One region of the Streptomyces sp. NBC_00028 genome, then DNA from elsewhere that is predicted to be linked to it. Evidence: riboswitches for the same ligand, from Rfam matches in the RefSeq annotation. Region 1 holds a riboswitch; each other region holds the start of a gene.
What was found. Region 1 has a riboswitch for cobalamin ahead of OG885_RS05325 (CbtB-domain containing protein). Riboswitches for the same ligand answer to the same signal wherever they lie in the genome.
Positions count from the first base shown of each region.

Region 2: another riboswitch for cobalamin. It lies ahead of OG885_RS34515 (cobalamin biosynthesis protein); the one in region 1 lies ahead of OG885_RS05325 (CbtB-domain containing protein).
Region 3: another riboswitch for cobalamin. It lies ahead of OG885_RS15745 (ribonucleoside-diphosphate reductase subunit alpha); the one in region 1 lies ahead of OG885_RS05325 (CbtB-domain containing protein).

Region 1 is NZ_CP108293.1:1,201,669-1,204,934, reverse strand. Features, by position in the region: gene OG885_RS05340 (DUF6479 family protein) at 1-188, opposite strand, end outside; gene OG885_RS05335 (ferredoxin) at 292-666, shown strand; gene OG885_RS05330 (histidine phosphatase family protein) at 682-1,245, opposite strand; cobalamin riboswitch at 1,340-1,492, shown strand; gene OG885_RS05325 (CbtB-domain containing protein) at 1,530-1,751, shown strand; gene OG885_RS05320 (CbtA family protein) at 1,777-2,541, shown strand; gene OG885_RS05315 (acyl-CoA dehydrogenase family protein) at 2,681-3,266, shown strand, end outside.
Region 2 is NZ_CP108293.1:7,660,650-7,663,915, reverse strand. Features, by position in the region: gene OG885_RS34525 (anion permease) at 1-716, shown strand, start outside; gene OG885_RS34520 (hypothetical protein) at 739-960, shown strand; cobalamin riboswitch at 1,118-1,259, shown strand; gene OG885_RS34515 (cobalamin biosynthesis protein) at 1,360-2,307, shown strand; gene OG885_RS34510 (cobyric acid synthase) at 2,304-3,266, shown strand, end outside.
Region 3 is NZ_CP108293.1:3,594,344-3,597,609, reverse strand. Features, by position in the region: gene OG885_RS15745 (ribonucleoside-diphosphate reductase subunit alpha) at 1-1,488, opposite strand, end outside; cobalamin riboswitch at 1,612-1,772, opposite strand; gene OG885_RS15740 (GNAT family N-acetyltransferase) at 1,795-2,298, opposite strand; gene mctP (monocarboxylate uptake permease MctP) at 2,372-3,266, opposite strand, start outside.

The DNA.
Region 1 (3,266 bases):
CGGACGGGCCCGCCCTCGGGCAGCCTCGGCTGCTCCTCGGGGCTCGGGGGCGGCGGTTCCTGGCGACGGATGCGTGCGCCCAGCCAGAACGCGCCGAGCAACAGGGCGACCACGACCAGACCCGCCACGATCAGCCCGACGCCCAGGGCGCCGCGACCCGCGGCCATCTCCATCCATGCGATGTTCATGGCCCCGCGAGTACCCCCGCCGGCGTGCGTGAACCCGTCCACGCGACGGGCGGAACCTCCGGCGAGGGGGTTTGACGCGATCCGCGGCGGCTACCCGCGCGGTGTGACAGCGACGACATCCCAACAGGAGCTCATCCGGTTCCTGGAGGACCGTTTCGCGTGTGCGCAGGCGTGCACCGATTGCGCCCGGGCATGTGCGGTGCGTGCCAGCCTCGTGGATCCGGACGGGACCGAGCAGCAGGAACTCGTACGACGCAAGGGCATCATGTGCGCGGAGGTGTGCGACGCGACGTGCCGGGTGCTGTCCGAGCAGAACCGGCTGGACGAGAGCGGTATCCGCGTCCAGCTCGAGTGGTGCCGGACGGTCTGCCTGGAAAGCGCCCACGCCTTCGACACCCAGCCGGGCGCGGAGGAGGCCGCCAAGGCCTGCCGGACCTGCGCCCAGGCCTGCACGGACTTCATGGACACGCTGCGCTGAGGCGCGGCGCACCTCTCACAGAGGTCGTCCCATCCGTACGTTCCAGCGGCCCGCCCGGCCGCTGAGTTCGACGGCGGTGAGCGGTGCGACGTCCGCGCGCCAGAACGACGCCCTCGGGGCTCCCAGCGCGTGGACGAGCGCGGCGCGGACGATCTCGGGTTCGGCCACCACGATCGTCCGGCCCGGCTCCGCGGCGAGCGGGTCCAGCCACGCCGCGACCCGTTCGCACAGCGCGTGCACCGACTCCCCGCCGTGCGGTGCAGCTTCCACGTCGGCCAGCCAGCGGGCCAGCGCCTCCGGCTCGGCGGCGCCCACCTCGGCCAGCGTCGCCCCGCGCCAGCGTCCGGTGTCGAGGGCGGCCAACTCCGGTGTGTCCAGGGCGTCGAGGCCAAGTGCGTCGGCCGTCTCGCGGCAGCGCACGGTGGGGGAGACGCAGACCTGACGGGCCGTGGGCAGCGTGCCTGCGGCGGCCTTCGCGAGCCGCAGTCCTGAGTCGTCCGGCGGGCTGCCGTCGTCGAAGCGGGCCTCGCGCAGAGCCGCGCTGATCGCGGGTGAGATCAACATCACTCGGCTGGTCATCGGTCCATTCCCCCGCCCAACATCCCTTCCGTACCACGCAATTGACATGCCCACAGCGCCTCAGGGGCGCTCGTGGCCGACCCGTGCGCTCTTGGCCGCACCTCTCGCACGCGGTACCTTCTCGACGATATCGACGACGGTTCGGTGGAAGCCGGTGGGATTCCGGCACGGTCGCGCCACTGTATGCCGGGCACACCCCCAGGGGTGGGCCGGGGGAGTCAGACCCGCCCCGTCGTCCTGTGCACCACCGAGACGGGACGCGAGTTCCCCCAGGAGGTCCTGCCATGGCGCAGACCGTCGCTCAGCCGACAACCAGCTCCACCGCCATACCCGCAAAGCTGCCGATCGGCGCCATCGTCCCCTGGGCGGTCTTCTTCGGCGTCCTGATGCTGGTCCTGCTCTACTTCGTCGGCGCCGAACAGGGCGCCACCTCCCTGCTGTCCGGCGAGGGAGTCCACGAGTGGGTGCACGACGCCCGCCATCTGCTCGGCTTCCCGTGCCACTGACGGTGGCGAGGAAGCGTATCCGCGCATGAACTCCGCAACTGTCAGAAACCTCCTGGTCCGCGGCATGCTCGCGGGCCTCGTCGCGGGCCTGGCCGCGCTCGTCGTCGCGTACTTCCTCGGGGAGCCACGCGTCGATCAGGCCATCGCCTTCGAGGAGAGCCACGCCCACGAGCACGGCGGCGAGGAACTCTTCAGCCGTACGCTCCAGTCCACCGCGGGCCTGTCCACCGGTGTCCTCGTCTACGGGGTCGCCTTCGGCGGCATCGCGGCGCTCGCGTACTGCTTCGCGCTCGGCCGGATCGGCCGCTTCGGGCCGCGCGCGAGCGCGCTGCTCCTGGCGGTCGCCGGCCTGGTCGCGGTGTACGTCGTGCCGTTCCTCAAGTACCCGGCCAACCCGCCGGCCGTCGGCGACCCCGACACGCTCAACCAGCGGACCGCGCTGTTCTTCCTGATGATCGTCCTCAGCGTGCTGCTGACGGTGGGCACGGTCATCCTGGGCAAGCGGCTCGCACCCCGCCTCGGCAACTGGAACGCCACCCTCGCCGCGGGCGCGTTCTTCGTCCTCGTCGTCGGTCTGGCGTACGCGTTCCTGCCGTCGTTCAACGAGGTGCCGGAGCACTTCCCGGCCGCCCTGTTGTGGCAGTACCGGCTCGCGGCGCTCGCCGTGCAGGTGACCCTGTGGACCTCCTTCGGGCTGGTCTTCGGGCTGCTGGCGGAGCGGCAGCTGGCGCCGAAGCCGGCCGAGCGGTCGGCGGGTGCCGGGAGTCAGCCGACTCCCGTCATTCACTGAGCAGTTCAGCACCGAAACGGGCCCCCGCCACGCGGGGGCCCGTTTCATATGCCTCGGTACCGCCTCGCCATTCCCTATTTCTGGAACACGTTCTACCGTGTGCGCCGACAGGACCGGTTCCGGGGAGCCTGGAGGCGCCGTGCATCTCGCATACACACCCGAGCAGCAGCGGCTGCGCACCGAACTGCGCGCGTACTTCGCCGAGTTGGTGCCGACCGACGCCAACGCCCGGCACGGCGACCGGCGGGAGCAGAAGCGCTTCTACCGTGAGACCGTCCGCCGCCTGGGCGCCGACCGCTGGCTGGGCGTGGGCTGGCCGAAGGAGTACGGCGGCCGTGGCCTGACCGCGATGGAGCAGTTCATCTTCTTCGACGAGGCCGCCCAGGCCGGCGTACCGCTGCCGCTGATGGCGCTGAACACCGTAGGGCCGACGATCATGCAGTACGGCACCGACGAGCAGAAGGCGTACTTCCTCCCCGGGATCCTCTCCGGCGAGCTCGACTTCGCGATCGGCTACAGCGAGCCCGACGCCGGCACCGACCTCGCCTCCCTGAAGACGCGCGCGGTGCGCGAAGGGGACGAGTACGTCGTCAACGGGCAGAAGATCTGGACCACCAACGGCGACACCGCCGACTGGGTCTGGCTCGCCACCCGCACCGACCCCGACGCCCCGCCGCACAAGGGCATCACCATGCTCCTCGTGCCGACCACCGACCCCGGCTACT
Region 2 (3,266 bases), 6.5 Mb from region 1:
CGGCCGGCCTGGTCTCCCTCGCCCACGGCACGAACGACGCGCAGAAGACGATGGGCATCATCACCCTCGCCCTCGTCGCCGGCGGCGCCGTCGCGCCCGACTCCGACCCGCCCACCTGGGTCATCCTCTCCGCGGGCCTGGCCATCGCGCTCGGTACCTACCTCGGCGGCTGGCGCATCATCCGCACGATGGGCAAGGGTCTGACCGACCTCCAGCCGCAGCAGGGCTTCGCCGCCCAGACCAGCGCGGCGACGGTCATCCTGGCCTCCTCGCACCTCGGTTTCTCCCTCTCCACCACGCACTCCGTCTCCGGTTCGGTGATGGGCGCGGGCATCGGCCGCAAGGGCGGCGTCGTCCGCTGGTCGACGGCGACGCGGATGTTCGTGGCCTGGGGCCTCACGCTCCCGGCGGCCGCCCTGGTGGGCGCGCTGGCGGAGTCGGTGACCGACCTCGGCGACTGGGGCACGGGCGTCGTCCTGGTCTTCCTGATCGCCTCCAGCGCGGCCATCTGGAAGATCTCGCGCCGCGAGGTCGTGGACGCGTCGAACGTCAACGACACCGCCGACGAGCCGGCCGGCGTGGTCACGACGGCGATCGCCGCGGTCACCCCGCCTCCGGCGGGCACCGTCGCGGACGTCCTGACCGCCACGATCCCCGCACCGGCAGCGGCCACGGCCTCCACGGAACCGGCGGCCCCGCCGGCCGCCGCGGTCTGAGCGACGAAGGAAACCAAGCAACATGAAGATCGACTGGCAAGCACTGGGCTCCGTCTTCGGCGTCAGCCTCGTCGTCACCGTGGCCCTCGTGGCCCTCTTCACCCTCGGCATCATGGGTCTCTCCCGCCAGGAGCGGGCCTCGGCCGCGGGCGGCTCGGCGTCCCTCGCCGTGACCGGCGCGTACGCCTGCTTCGCCGCCTGTGCGGCGGCGGTGGGCTACGGCATCTATCTGATCGTCGCCTGAGCCTCACCACGACGATTCCGCGCCCTGTTCCGGGCCCCTGAAGGGGGGATTCCGGACAGGGCGCTCTCGCGTTCCGGGCCTCGCGAACCCCGTCCGCGGGCCCGCCGATGTGGGGTTCTGCACACTCCGCTCCCGCAGGTCAACAGCGAGTTGACGGCCCTTCCGGGCCCGTGGTGGACTGCCGGAGCCAAGTACGGCGGCCAGGGAGGAAGACCGGTGTGAATCCGGCGCGGTCCCGCCACTGTCACCGGGGTAGGTAGCCCCGGGAGCCAGGAACTCCCACCGTCGGTCTCGTCGAACCAGGGCGTGGACACCCTGAGTGAGGACATATCGCCATGCTCGCCTGCCGTTTGAGGTACGCCACCAGGTCGCTGCCCGACCCCACGGCCGGCTGAGCGCATGCGTGCCGATCGCGTCTTCGCGTACGGCGCCGCCGCCGGACTCGTCGCAGATCTGCTGCTCGGTGATCCACACCGGGGGCATCCGGTCGCCGTGTTCGGGCGGGCCGCCGGTGCCGTGGAGAAGGCTCTGTGGCGGGACCATCGTGGGTGGGGCGCGCTGCACACCGCCGTGTGCGTCGGGGGCGCCGTGGGACTGGGCGCCCTCGCCCGGAGAGTCGTACGTCCCTCCCGCAGCGCGTCCGTCGCGCTGACCGGAGCCGCCACCTGGGCCGTGGTGGGCGGAACGTCGCTCGCACGCGAGGCCCGGGTCATCGGGCGGGCTCTGGAGGCGGGGGACGTCGAGGGGGCTCGCGCCCGGCTGCCGCACCTGTGCGGGCGGGATCCGCAGGCCCTCGACGCCGACGGGATCGCCCGGGCCGTCGTCGAGTCCGTCGCCGAGAACACCTCCGACGCCGTGGTCGGCGCCCTGGTCTGGGGGGCGTTCGGCGGAGTGCCCGGTCTGCTCGGGTTCCGGGCCGTCAACACCCTCGACGCCATGGTCGGGCACAAGTCCGAGCGGTACCGGCGCTACGGATGGGCATCCGCCAGGCTCGACGACCTCGCCGGATGGCCGGGGGCGCGCCTCACCGCTGTACTCGCCGCCGTCGCCGGAAGTGATCCCCGGGGGGCCGTACGAGTGTGGCGTGCCGACGCCGCCAAGCATCCGAGCCCCAACGCCGGGCCCGTCGAGGCCTCGTTCGCGGGAGCCCTCGGGGTGCGGCTCGGGGGGACCTTGTCGTACGCGGGGCGGATCGAGCACCGGCCCGTCCTCAATCAGTCCGGGCGGGCCGTCGCCACGCGGGACATCGAGCGCGCCGTACGGCTTTCGCGGCGGGTCGGGGTGCTCGCGCTCGGCGTCGGTGTCGCCGCGCGGGCCCTGGCCACGAAGAAGGGACGTACGTCATGAGCGGGGGGCTGCTCGTCGCCGGGACCACCTCCGACGCCGGCAAGAGTGTCGTCACCGCCGGGATCTGCCGGTGGCTGGTGCGGCAGGGGGTCAAGGTCGCGCCCTTCAAGGCGCAGAACATGTCCCTCAATTCGTTCGTGACGCGGGAGGGTGCGGAGATCGGGCGGGCTCAGGCCATGCAGGCCCAGGCCTGTCGGGTCGAGCCGACCGCGCTGATGAATCCCGTGCTGCTCAAGCCCGGTGGCGAGCAGAGTAGCCAGGTCGTGCTGATGGGGAAGCCCGTCGGCGAGATGAGCGCGCGCGGCTATCACGGGGGGCGGCAGCAGAAGCTGCTCGGGACCGTGCTCGACTGTCTCGCCGAACTGCGGGGCACGTATGACGCGGTGATCTGTGAGGGGGCCGGCAGTCCGGCGGAGATCAATCTGCGGCGGACCGACATCGTCAACATGGGGATCGCCCGCAATGCCGGTCTTCCGGTGCTGGTGGTCGGGGACATCGACCGCGGGGGCGTGTTCGCCTCCTTCTTCGGGACCGTCGCCCTGCTGTCCCCCGAGGATCAGGCGCTCGTCGCCGGGTTCCTCGTCAACAAGTTCCGGGGGGATGTGTCGCTTCTCGAGCCGGGGCTCGACATGCTCCACGGGCTCACCGGGCGGCATACGTACGGCGTCCTGCCCTTCCGGCACGGCCTCGGTATCGATGAGGAAGACGGTCTGCGGGTTTCCCTCAGAGGGACCGTCCGGGAGTCGAACACCGCCCCGCCCGTCGGGGAGGACGTGCTGCGGGTCGCCGTCTGCGCGGTCCCCCTGATGTCCAACTTCACGGACGTGGACGCGCTCGCCGCCGAACCGGGTGTCGTCGTGCGGTTCGTGGACCGGCCGGAGGAGCTCGCCGACGCCGATCTCGTCATCGTCCCGGGGACGCGCGGGACGGTGCGGGCACTGGAGTGGCTGCATGAGCGC
Region 3 (3,266 bases), 2.4 Mb from region 1:
CGGGTAGAAGTTGATGTCCACCACGCGGTCGAGGAAGGTGACGGCGGTACGGACGGTCTCGTCCAGCCGCTCCCAGTCGAGGTCGCCGGTCCTCTGGTCGACGAACGCACCCAGGTTCACCGACCCCAGGTTGCAGACCGCCGTCTCCCCGTCGTCCGTGACCTCCAGGATCTCCGTGCAGAGGTTGGAGGAGTGGACCACGCTGCCGGGCAGCGCCGTCTGGTTGGCGGTGCGGTTGGCGGCGTCCTTGAAGGTCATCCAGCCGTTGCCGGTCTGCGCGAGGGTGCGCATCATGCGGCCGTAGAGGTCACGGGCCGGGATGGTCTTCTTCGCGAGACCGGCCGCCTCCGCCTTGCGGTACGCGGCGTCGAACTCCTCGCCCCACAGGTCGACCAGCTCGGGCACGTCGGCCGGGGAGAACAGCGACCACTCGGCGTCGGCGTTCACGCGGCGCATGAACTCGTCCGGGATCCAGTGCGCGAGGTTCAGGTTGTGCGTACGCCGAGCGTCCTCACCGGTGTTGTCGCGCAGCTCCAGGAACTCCTCGATGTCGGAGTGCCAGGTCTCCAGGTACACCGCGGCCGCGCCCTTGCGCCGACCGCCCTGGTTCACCGCGGCGACGCTAGCGTCCAGCGTCTTCAGGAACGGCACGATGCCGTTGGAGTGCCCGTTGGTGCCCCGGATGAGGGAGCCGCGGGAACGAATCCTGCTGTACGACAGCCCGATGCCACCGGCGTGCTTGGACAGCCGTGCCACCTGGTGGTAGCGGTCGTAGATGGAGTCCAGCTCGTCCAGAGGGGAGTCGAGGAGGTAGCAGGACGACATCTGGGGGTGCCGGGTGCCGGAGTTGAAGAGCGTGGGGGAGGACGGCAGGTAGTCGAGGCGGCTCATGAGCCCGTAGAGCGCGGCGACTTCGTCCAGGGCGCGGGTCGTGTCGTCCTCGGCGAGGCCGGCGGCGACGCGCAGCATGAAGTGCTGGGGAGTCTCGATGACCTGGCGGGTGATCGGGTGCCGCAGGAGGTAGCGGCTGTGCAGGGTGCGGAGCCCGAAGTAGCCGAAGCGGTCGTCGCCGGCCGGGTCGATCAGCGCGTCGAGCCGCGCCGCGTGGACCCGTACGAACTCCGCCGTACGGTCGGCGACCAGGCCCTCGCGGTGGCCGACCCCGACGGACTCGGTGAAGGACGTGACGCCCTGGGAGGCGGCCTCGGCGGCGATGCTGATGGTCAGCAGCCGGGCGGCCAGCCGGGAGTAGGCGGGGTCCTCGGAGATGAGACCGGCAGCGGCCTCCGTCGCCAGCTCGCGCAGCTCCGCGCCGCCATCGGAGTCCGCCCGGCCGGAGCGGCCGCGCAGCGCGGCGGCGGCGACCCGTCCGGGGTCGGCGTCGGGCAGGTCGGCGGTCAGCTCGGTCAGGGTCCGCAACAGGGCGGTACCGGGACCGTCGTTCTCCGCCTGGACCGCTGAAGCCGGATCGGCTGGCGCGATGGTCACTGGGGGGCTCTCCCTCGCTCGGCACGGGGCCTGGCGGAGAGCAGGGGGCAGCACGAGCGCACACGGCGTCGCGTCCACCGGCCCACTCCACGAGGCCCGGACGTCATGGCACCCGGGCCACGGCGGCCTGGGCACGCTGTCGGCAGGTCCTCGGACTGACTCCCGTACACGCACAAGACATGCACAAGTACACCGTTGCGGGACAGTTCCGGATTCGCACCGGATTCCCCTGTGGCGACAGCGAGCATGAGCATACATCTTGTGCCGGGTTCGGGTGGCACCCCTAGATGTTGTGTCGCGGCGACTTCAGAGCGTCAACTCATAGGTGAGAAGCGTGAACTCCACACCCGGGATCGGCTGCCAGTCGCGCTCGGGCGCGCGGACGAAACCGAGGCGTTCGTAGATGCGGTGGGCGGCGTACATGATCTCCTGGGTCGACAGCACGATGCCCGTGCAGCCCTCCGCCGCCCTCGCCCGGTCGACGCAGGCGCGGACGAGGGCCTCGCCGGCCCCTCTGCCGCGCGCCGCGCGGCTGACGGCGAGCATGCGGATCACGGCCTCGTCGGGCCGGGCGTGCTCGGCCAGGGCGCCGCCGGCGGCGACGTAGGTGACGGTGCCGACGGGCTCGCCGCCCAGGGTGGCCACGAGTACCTCGGCGGAGGCGGCCCGCTTGGCGACGTCTCTCAACTCGCCCAGGTACCAGTCGCTCTCGCCGAAGGCGAGGAGGTCGTCCAGGAGATAGGCCTGGGCCGTGATCTCACCGATCGTGTCGTATTCGCTGGGTTCCGCAGCCCGGATCTCGATGTCCATGGGAGCGAGTGTGCCCGACCGGTACGACAACGGGCCGCCGGATGTTCCGACGGCCCGCTGAGCACGGAAATCCTCAGTGCGAGGTGCCCGCCGTCGCCGGCGGCAGCTCGACCTGGACGCCGGGGTCGCCCGCGTCCGCCGTGTAGTCCTCGGGGCTCGTCTCGTCGACGCCCTCCGGGGCCTTCACGGCCTTCAGGACGAAGGTCAGGACCACCGTGACGACGACATTGAGCACGAACGCCGTCAGGCCGATGTAGCCGATCTCGCCGATGCCCGGGATCTCCTTCGACGAGCCGCCGAAGTGCTTCTGGGTCGGGGAGGCGACGCCGTACGCGGCGACCGTGCCGTAGATCATGCCGACCGCCCAGCCGGCGAGCAGGGCCCAGCGGTGGAACCAGCGGGTGAACAGACCGCCGACCAGGGCCGGGAACGTCTGGAGGATCCAGATGCCGCCCAGGAGCTGGAAGTTGATGGCGACCGTCTTGTCCATCGTCAGGACGAAGACCAGCGCGCCGACCTTCACCAGCAGGGACACCAGCTTGGAGATCTTGGTCTCCTGCTCCGGAGTCGCGTCCGGCTTGATGAAGTCCTTGTAGATGTTGCGGGTGAAGAGATTCGCCGCCGCGATGGACATGATGGCGGCGGGCACGAGCGCGCCGATACCGATCGCCGCGAAGGCCACACCCGCGAACCACGCCGGGAACATGTCCTCGAACAGCTGCGGGATCGCCAACTGGCCGTTGGTGACCTTGACCCCGGCCGCGATCGCCATGAAGCCCAGCAGCGCCAGCAGACCCAGCATCAGCGAGTACAGCGGCAGGATCGTGGTATTGCGGCGGATCACCTCACGGCTCCTGGAGGAGAGCGTCGCGGTGATCGAGTGCGGGTACATGAAGAGCGCGAGCGCGGAGCCCAACGCCAGCGTGGCGTACGTCCATTGGCCCGGCTCGCCCGGCACCAGCGCACCG